DNA from 2 places in the Paenarthrobacter sp. NPDC056912 genome. Region 2 is predicted to be linked to the other one. Evidence: riboswitches for the same ligand, from Rfam matches in the RefSeq annotation. Region 2 holds a riboswitch; the other holds the start of a gene.
The links. A riboswitch is a leader RNA that binds a small molecule or an ion and turns the genes downstream of it on or off. The one in region 2 is predicted to bind S-adenosylmethionine.
Positions count from the first base shown of each region.

Region 1 (4,706 bases), on a different contig from region 2:
GGCCGCGCGGATTCTGGAACCTATGGCAACAGGAACGTTGCTTGGTTCAACGGGGAGAGCCTTCATTCACGAACCTTTCAGGCCTGTAGTTGGCCCTGTCATTGGAGCAATAGTAGCTGGATCACGGAATCTAAAGACCTGTCCGTGACGAAGCATCTTGACTGTTACTCCGATCACAACATATCCTCATAGGCAACAAGTGTTGTCTGTGAGGCACACAACACCTCCCCAATCTCCAATCGTCAGCACAGAGACTTCGACGCTTCGCAGGAGTATCGTCGGAAACCCCAACCTCCGTGCATCAGCTCCAAGGAGCCACTCATGGACTCTTCGTTCATTAACATCGCAATCGTGGTGGTGTACCTGCTCGCCATGCTGGCTTTCGGCTGGTGGGGCAAGTCCCGCACCAAGAACAACAGCGACTTCCTGGTGGCCGGCCGCCGCCTGGGGCCGTTCCTCTACACCGGCACCATGGCCGCAGTTGTCCTCGGTGGAGCATCCACCGTCGGCGGCGTCGGCCTGGGCTACAAATTCGGCATTTCCGGCATGTGGCTCGTTGTAGCCATCGGCTCCGGCGTGCTCCTTTTGAGCCTGCTCTTCGCCGGCACCATCCAGCGCCTGAAAATCTACACGGTCTCCCAAATGCTGAGCCTTCGCTACGGCAGCAAGGCCACGCAGACGTCCGGAATCGTGATGCTGGCTTACACCCTCATGCTCTGCGCCACCTCCACGGGTGCGTACGCAACCATCTTCGTGGTCCTTTTCGGCTGGGAACGCTGGCTGGCCATCGCGGTGGGCGGTGCGATCGTACTGGTGTACTCCACCATCGGCGGCATGTGGTCCATCACCCTGGCGGACCAGGTCCAGTTCATCATCAAGACCGTAGGCATCTTCTTCCTGATGCTCCCGTTCGTCATGAACGCCGCCGGCGGACTCGACGGCATCCGTGAGCGCGTGGACGCCAGCTTCTTCCAGATCGACGGCATCGGCATCCAGACGATCATCACGTACTTCGTGGTCTATACGCTCGGCCTGCTGATCGGCCAGGACATCTGGCAGCGCGTGTTCACCGCCAAGACCCCCACGGTTGCCCGCTGGGGTGGAGCCACCGCCGGTGTCTACTGCATCCTCTACGGCATCGCCGGCGCCCTGATCGGTTTGGCTGCCCGCGTGGCGCTTCCCGATATCGACGTCGCCAACCTCGGCAAGGACGTGGTGTATGCCGAGGTAGCAACCCACATCCTGCCGATCGGCATCGGCGGCCTGGTCATGGCCGCTGCTGTCGCAGCCATGATGTCCACCGCTTCCGGCGCCCTGATCGCCGCTGCGACGGTGGCCCGTGCGGACGTTGTTCCGTTCGTTGCCAGCTGGTTCGGCAAGACCATCAACACCGATGACACAGAAAACCCGGAGCACGACGTCCGGGCAAACCGTTACTGGGTACTTGGCCTTGGCATCGTCGCGGTCCTGATCTCCATGGCCGCGCAGGACGTGGTGGTTGCCCTCACCATCGCCTACGACATCCTGGTAGGCGGCCTCCTGGTTGCCATTCTGGGTGGCCTGGTGTGGAAGCGCGGAACCGGCATCGCTGCGGCGTGGTCCATGGCGATTGGTTCCGTGCTGACCCTGGCGCTGCTGGTCATGTTCGCCACCGGAATCATTCCGAGCGCAGACGGCGTCTACGCCAACGAACCGATCTACTTCGGCCTGGCAGCCTCGTTCCTGGCCTACGTGGTGATTTCCCTCCTCACACCGCCCACCGACCCCGCGGTCCGCGCCGCGTGGGACAAGCGCGTGGCAGGGGCCGTCTCTGACGAGCTCCCGATTCAGGAACACCCCGTCAGCAGCCACAAGGCCAACTAACAGGAACCTTCGGCAGCAAACAGGATACTGAGCAAAGTTCGACGGCGGTGCCGCCCCTTTCCGGGGCAGCGCCGCCGTTGTTCTGTGCCCGACAAATGCGAGTTGCGGGGCCTGCTTTGCGCGTTCAAACGGCCCGAAACCACGCAAAGCGGGCCCCACAACAAGAAACACGTGCGGTAAAGTGATTCCAGCTTCAAGAGATGTGGCGCCAAGCTCCGACTGGCCACGCACCAACCCCATGTTCACGGGTGGTTCGGATGAGGAAGCGGCCCGTCCCGGACCAGAGACAACCGAGCGGGCAAGAGCACTCCCCCAAGGAGCATTCCCTTGCCGTACCAAGGTGATACCACCCCTGCCTCAAGCATCCCCCTCCCGCCTGCCACTCACGCGGTGGCGGTGATTCCCGCCGTCGACCTTGTCCTTGGAACGGTGACCATCACCACGCACGGCGGGTCAGCCCGGTTCCAGCATCCCGAACCGCGCATGATCGAGCGGGCGCTGGCCCGGGCCGTGCGTTCAACGCGCTGGTGTGAAGCGTCCGGAACCCTGACAGTGACTGTCGCCGCCCCCGGCCAAAGGGCAGGAAGCGAACGGCACTTCCAACTCCGCAACGGGGCCGAGGGCTAGCTGCCCTCGTCCTCCCCGCGGAACTCTTCGGTGTCATCGAGCGGGACCACGCGTTCGTCGTCCTCGGGGGCGTCTACTTCCTCCACCCAGGCCTCGTCCACTTCCTGGTCTTCGCTGTAGTCATAGGCCGGGTCCGACTCAATGGTTGCCCGGAGCGGGTGATTGGCGTGTGATTCGGTGGTGTTCATGCTGCAACCTCCGTCTCGTGGGCCGAGCGGCCCAATAACCGGTTGCGGGGAGAGGGCCCCGCCCCTGTTCTTCCATCTGAGCACCGCGCCCGCAAGGGGTCAAGAAGGGCCGGAAATTACGGTGCACCGAACATTCCAACTAAGGAATACCAGCCGAAAATCCCCGCCAATTAGCGGTACAGTGGGGGCTGCAATGGGGCCGCAACTACCCCACCCAGCACAGGAGAAAAAGTGCAGAAGCACCAGGAATCCCCCGATTCGTCGAGCCCCGCTCCGGATCCCACCCCTCAAGACCCCTCTGCGGAAACAACGCCGCCCACGGCTTCGGACATCCGGCGCTGGCGCCAATATTTGGCTGACGAGCGCGCCGAGGCCGCCGTCTACCGCGAACTCGCCCAGCGCCGCGACGGCGAAGAGCGCCAGATCCTTTTGGCCCTGGCCGAAGCCGAAGGACGCCACGAGGCACATTGGCTCAAGCTCCTGGGAGAGCACGCGGGAATGCCCAAGGCCGCGTCCATCCGCAGCCAGCTCCTGGGCTTCTTCGCCCGCCACTTCGGATCAGTATTCGTTTTGGCCCTGGCCCAACGGGCGGAAGGCCGTTCCCCTTACGGCACGGATCCAGCAGCCACACCGGCCATGGCTGCCGACGAGCAAATCCACGAAGAAGTAGTCCGTGGCCTGGCTACCCGGGGTCGCAACAGGTTATCCGGTACCTTCCGTGCAGCGGTCTTCGGCGCCAACGATGGCCTGGTCAGCAACCTTTCGCTGGTCATGGGCATGGCCGCAACCGGAGTCCCCAGTCCAGTGGTGCTCATGAGTGGCGTGGCCGGGCTCCTGGCCGGCGCATTGTCCATGGGCGCCGGCGAATACGTCTCCGTCCGGTCACAACGGGAACTGCTCAACGCCACGCTGCCCACGCAGGCCACACTCACGGCCGCGCCGTCGTTGGACATCGAACACAACGAACTGCTCTTGGTCTACCTGGCCCGCGGCATGACGCGCGAAGCCGCCGAGCACCGCGTCGCCGAACGCATGGGGCTGTTCAGCTGCGACTGCGATCCCAGCCTCTCCCTCCAACCGGAGAAGCCGCCCACGGACGAGCACGAATCCGTAGGCTCGGCGTGGGGAGCAGCCATGTCCAGCTTCTGCTTCTTCGCCTCGGGCGCCATCGTGCCCATCCTTCCGTTCCTCTTCGGCATGACCGGTGTCGCGGCCCTGGCTGTTGCCGGCGTGCTGGTGGGCATCGCGCTCCTGGCGACCGGCGCCGTCGTGGGTTTGCTGTCCGGAACCTCACCGCTGAGCCGCGGGCTCCGGCAGCTGGCCATCGGCCTCGGTGCGGCCGCCGCCACGTACGGGCTCGGCCTCCTGTTCGGGGCTGTGATCGTCTGAGTTTGGACGGCCCTGTCAGCAGCCCGTAATCTTGGTTCGTCCTCCGCGCCGCCCCGCGTGACCAGGGCGTGAGGAATGGAGAGCCGTGGACCCGGACCAGGAAGCAACACGTGCGCCCAGGCACCGACGCTCGGGAACCACTGCGCGCCTGCTTCGTGGCCTCCTCCTTGCCGGTGTCGCCGCCGCAATAGCGGTTGTGGTCAGCGGGTTCCTGCACGGCGATCCCCGCATCACCGCGCTGTTCCCCGGCGTCAACGTCCCGGGAGCACCGCAAGGCGGGCAGCACAGGCCAACGCCCGCGGGAGCCTTGAACGCACCGCCTCCGGGGCTCGAGGAAGCGGACGCACCGCTGGCCTCGCCACCGGCTCCCACCACCACCAACGATTCGTACAAGTTCCTGGCCACCAACGACGACGGCACTCCAGTGGGTTACTCCCCTTGCCGGCCGCTGCACTACGTCGTGAACAACGCCACCGCACCCGAGGGCAGTGACGCCCTCCTGGCCACCGCCATCGCAAACGTTTCGCGAGCTTCGGGCATCCAGTTCATCAACGACGGAACCACGGACGAGCTGCCCGTCGACCGACGCGAACCCTACCAGCCGGCCAAGTACGGCGAGCGCTGGGCTCCGCTGCTGAT
Region 1 is NZ_JBHUCD010000020.1:81,637-86,342, reverse strand. Features, by position in the region: gene ACFRJ9_RS19515 (helix-turn-helix domain-containing protein) at 1-66, opposite strand, end outside; gene ACFRJ9_RS19510 (sodium:solute symporter) at 322-1,863, shown strand; SAM riboswitch class IV at 2,055-2,174, shown strand; gene ACFRJ9_RS19505 (hypothetical protein) at 2,191-2,490, shown strand; gene ACFRJ9_RS19500 (hypothetical protein) at 2,487-2,678, opposite strand; gene ACFRJ9_RS19495 (VIT1/CCC1 transporter family protein) at 2,910-4,067, shown strand; gene ACFRJ9_RS19490 (matrixin family metalloprotease) at 4,153-4,706, shown strand, end outside.
Region 1: another riboswitch for S-adenosylmethionine. It lies ahead of ACFRJ9_RS19505 (hypothetical protein); the one in region 2 lies ahead of ACFRJ9_RS03750 (DUF1737 domain-containing protein).

Region 2 (4,706 bases):
ACCGAGCCTTCGCGCGGGATGGCGGGAAAGACGCCGCGGTTGACCAGTTCGGCATAGAAGCGGGCGGTCTCGGGGCGCACGCCTGAGCCGCCGCGGCTGAATCCGATGAGCCTGGCGAGGATCACTGATCGTGCAGCCGCGCGGTCCAGATACGAACCCACCCCGCTGTTGTGATACCTGACCACCTGGACTTGGTAGGCCAGGAGGGACTTCGCCTCCACAGCGGTGTCCCGGCCGGAACCGAGCAGGGTGTTGAGCCCGTAGACCCGTTGCCCGGAGGCGGCAGCCTTCTCCACGACTTCCCGGGATAGCCCGATCAAAGACAACGCATCGTGGTTGAGTTTCACGTGAAACGTCGGGTCGGCGGCGGCCAGGGCCACATCCACGGCGCGCACCGGAGCCGTACCAATCGTCAGCGGCTCAGCCGGAGTCATCAGAAGTCCAGGAGGTTCTGCCGGAACCCGCCGTTGCCGTAACTCGTCCTCAACAGCCCGCGGCGCCGCAGTTCCGGGGTGAGTTTGTCCAGCACACCGTGTACCGTCACCGGATCCACGAAGCCGGAGAAGAGGAAGCCGTCGCCGCCCACGGCCTCGCCGGTCTCCTCCAGATAGTCGGCAATCTCGCCCACCGTGCCGATGATCGAGTCTCCCGCCCCGCCAGTGCGTGCCTGCAGGATCTGGCGCAGCGTGGAGCCTGGAGGGGCCGCCTTGGCGAAATGTTCAAGCGTGCCTTGGTTGCTGTTGGTGCTCAGTTCGGGAAGCGGGGCGTCGAGGTCGAACTTCTTGAAGTCGATCACGGACAGGTAGGAGATGGAGTTGAGCTGGCTGTCGATGTCGCGCTGGGTGAGTTCCCGGCGCTGCGCCCGCAACTCCTCCGCCTCGGCAGCAGAACCCACAACGGTGGGCTTGAGGACGAAAAGCACCTTGACGTCGTCGGGGTTCCTCCCGGCCTTGGCCGCCTCCGCGCGGATCGAATCCCGGTAGGCCTTCATGCCGTCAACGCCACGCGCCAAGGCAATCGCCACATCTGCGTGACCTCCAGCGAACGCCTTGCCCCTCGGCGAAGCGCCGGCCTGGACCAGCACGGGTTCCTCCGGCAGCGGTGCCGTGTTCAGTGGTCCGCGGACCTTGAAGAAGTCGCCTTCGTGGTTGATCTGATGGACCTTGGTGTGGTCCGCGAACACCCCGGCGGAAGCATCCTCAAGCACGGCGCCAGGTTCCCAGCTCCGCCAGAGCCGCCTGACGACGTCGACGAATTCCTCGGCCTTCTCATACCGCAGGTCGTGTTCGATTTGCTGGTCCAGCCCATAGTTCTGGGCCGCGAGGTCGCTGCCGGAAGTCACCACGTTCCAGCCAAGCTGGCCCTCGGAGAAGTGCTGGAGGGTAGCGAGGAGCCGGGCCGCAGTGAACGGCGGATAGAACGAGGCGCTGACCGTAGGCACAATCCCCAGGTGCTCCGTTGCAGACAGAAGGTACGGGACCAGCGCCAATGGATCATGCTTGGGCGCGAAGGACGCGTGGGCCAGCGAAACCTCGGCCGTGCCGCCATAGGTGTCCGGGACTGTCAGGGAATCCTCGATGATGAAGAGGTCCAGCCCGGATCGCTCGAACGCGCGCACGGCTTCCTGGTACAGGGCGGGTTTCTTCCAGTCGTAGCCCAGGCTGTAACCGGGAGTCCCCCAGCCCTGGACTCCGAAACCGTGGCCCACAAACCATCCAAAATGCAGCATGGGCTTGAGTGTAGAACTGCTCTGTCCGTTCACCGCGACCTGATTTCATGCGAAGTTACAGGGGGTCGTACTGCGTCAATTATGCTCCCGGGGCGTCTTATTTGGAGAGGTTCCACAGCATCCTCCGGTTACGCAACATGACGAGCCCGCAGCCACCCGCAAGTGCAGGCCTATGCCCGTGGATGTTACGTTTTTCTTGAGTAATGAGCACCAGCGCCAAGCCCTGACTTGCTGGTCGGCAACCCTCTCTCCGGCGGGGTGCCTCAGGTGACTACTCGGCGTATCGACAACTCGAACTGCAAGCGTGACTGAGGAGCACCATCAATGCCTGAACCCACCGAAGAAAAACTCTCCTACCGCCTGGTGACCGGCCCGGATACCCGCGATTTCTGCGAGCGCATCCACAACGCCCTCGCCGAGGGTTACGTACTCCACGGCAGCCCCGCAGCCACCTTCAACGGCACCGATGTGATCGTGGCCCAAGCCGTGGTCCTGCCTACCGCCATCGCCAGTGCCGACGCCGCTGTTGCCAATGCTGTTGATCAGCTGGAGAACTACGAGGACGAGGAAGCATTCGAGGGCCACGCATGAGCTACGCAGGTGACCTGACCCCGCAGGACGCGTGGGCCAAACTTGAAGAAGGCGCCATCCTGGTGGACGTCCGCACTGAGGGCGAATGGGCCCACATCGGCATCCCGGACACCAAAGCCACCGAGAACGATCCCCTGTTCATCCAGTGGAACCTCGCCGGCGGCATCCCGAATTCCCGCTTCATCGAGGACCTGCAGCAGCAGGCACCCGAGGGCGACGGCGTGGAACTGGTCTTCCTCTGCCGCTCCGGCCAGCGGTCCATCTCCGCGGCCATTGCCGCAACACAGATCGGCTTCACCGCCTACAACGTCCTTGAAGGCTTCGAGGGCGAGCCCGACCGCTATGGCGAGCGCACCGTGAATGGCTGGAAGAACCGTGGCCTGCCGACGAATCTAGGAACCGACTAAGTGACTTTCAATCCTGATGCCGCTGGCTGGAGCCCTGACACCCAGGCCGTCCGCGGTGGCCTTGACCGTACCAACTTCCAGGAAACGGCCGAACCCGTTTTCCTGAACTCCGGCTTTGTCTACGAGTCGGCGGCCGCTGCCGAACGCGCCTTCACCGGAGAGGACGAACGCTTCGTCTACTCCCGCTACGGCAACCCCTCCGTGGCCACCTTCCAGGAACGGCTCCGCCTGCTCGAGGGAACCGAGGCGTGCTTTGCGACGGCGTCCGGCATGTCCGCGGTCTTCACCGCCTTGGGTGCCCTGCTGGCTGCCGGCGACCGCGTGGTTGCGGCCCGCTCCCTCTTCGGCTCATGCTTTGTGATCCTCAACGAGATCCTGCCCCGCTGGGGTGTGGAGACCGTTTTCGTTGATGGTCCGGATCTGGAGCAGTGGCGTGAGGCCCTCTCCGAACCGACCACCGCGGTGTTCTTCGAGTCTCCTTCCAACCCCATGCAGGAAATCGTGGACATCGCCGCCGTGAGCGAACTGGCGCATGCCGCCGGGGCGACTGTCGTCGTCGACAATGTCTTTGCCACTCCCCTGCTGCAGCGTTGCGGTGAGCTGGGTGCGGACGTGATCGTGTATTCGGGTACTAAGCACATCGACGGCCAGGGACGCGTCCTCGGCGGCGCGATCCTGGGCACCAAGGAATTCATCGACGGCCCGGTCAAGCAGCTCATGCGCCACACCGGCCCTTCGCTGTCCGCCTTCAACGCCTGGGTGCTGACCAAGGGCTTGGAGACCATCGGGCTCCGGGTCAACCACAGCTCGGCGTCCGCTCTGAGGATCGCTGAGTGGCTTGAGCAGCAGCCCGCCATCAGCTGGGTCAAGTACCCCCTGCTCAAGTCGCACCCGCAGTACGAGTTGGCCGCGAAGCAGATGAAGGCCGGCGGCACTGTGCTGACGTTCGAGCTCTCGCCGTCCGCTGGTCGTTCCGCCAAGGAAGCGGCGTTCGCGCTGCTCGACGGCCTCCGCGTCATCGACATCTCCAACAACCTGGGCGACTCCAAATCCCTCATCACGCACCCGGCCACCACCACCCACCGGGCCATGGGTCCGGAGGGCCGTGCGGCCATTGGGCTGAGCGACGGCGTGGTTCGCCTGTCGGTGGGCCTGGAAGACGTGGACGACCTCATCCTGGATCTGGAGAAGGCCCTCAAACAGGTCTAACCTTGGTGCCATGAGCGGGAAGTATCCGTATCGCCGTGCCGGAGCGGTCATCGTTGCCGGCACGGTGGTGTGGTTCGTGGGAATCTCCCCCGTCAGCCGCGTTTACATCACGCCGGATGCAACCGAACGGCTGCGGATGCTTCAGGCCGGCCGGCGCGGTTGGATCGTGGGACAGCACCTGACTGCCGCGGGAACCATCGCAGTGCCCGTGGGTTTCGCCGCGTACGCGAGCGCTGTTCCGGGCACGGCGGCTTCGCACCGTAAAGCCAGGAAGTGGGCTGTGACCGCGGCCGCCGCACTGCTCGCCGGAGCCCCGCCCTTTGTGTACAGCCTCACGCGGCGGGCTTCGGATCTTGAGCGCTTCGCTGATCGCCGGGGATCCAACGCACCGTTCCTGCTGTACTCCGGGCTGCAGGTGGTTGCCCTTGCTGCCCTGGGCGGGAGCCTTCTGGCGTCGCCGGCCAAACGCTGGATCGGTCTCACTGCTGCAGCCAGCGCACCGCTTTTCGGCGGCATCCTCTTAGCCAAGAAGGACATCCCGCCGTTGGTCTTCTACCTCATCGAGGGGACCACGGGCGCCTACCTGATGACATGGAAGGAACCGGAAAGCTAGGGCCTCCTGACCCTGGTCAGCATCGGTGCGGGATCCTTGTTCGCGTCCGCGGCGACACCGCGCACCGTCATCCTCGCGGCATACCCGACGACGGCGGCGAGGGCTTCGTTGTTAGGCGGACTTCCCGGCTGGTCATGTCCGTCGCGGCGCCTCTTGC
Region 2 is NZ_JBHUCD010000002.1:368,633-373,338, forward strand. Features, by position in the region: gene ACFRJ9_RS03740 (aromatic amino acid ammonia-lyase) at 1-434, opposite strand, end outside; gene ACFRJ9_RS03745 (NtaA/DmoA family FMN-dependent monooxygenase) at 434-1,762, opposite strand; SAM riboswitch class IV at 1,929-2,040, shown strand; gene ACFRJ9_RS03750 (DUF1737 domain-containing protein) at 2,054-2,320, shown strand; gene ACFRJ9_RS03755 (rhodanese-like domain-containing protein) at 2,317-2,727, shown strand; gene ACFRJ9_RS03760 (O-succinylhomoserine sulfhydrylase) at 2,728-3,936, shown strand; gene ACFRJ9_RS03765 (hypothetical protein) at 3,947-4,549, shown strand; gene ACFRJ9_RS03770 (glutamate--cysteine ligase) at 4,546-4,706, opposite strand, start outside.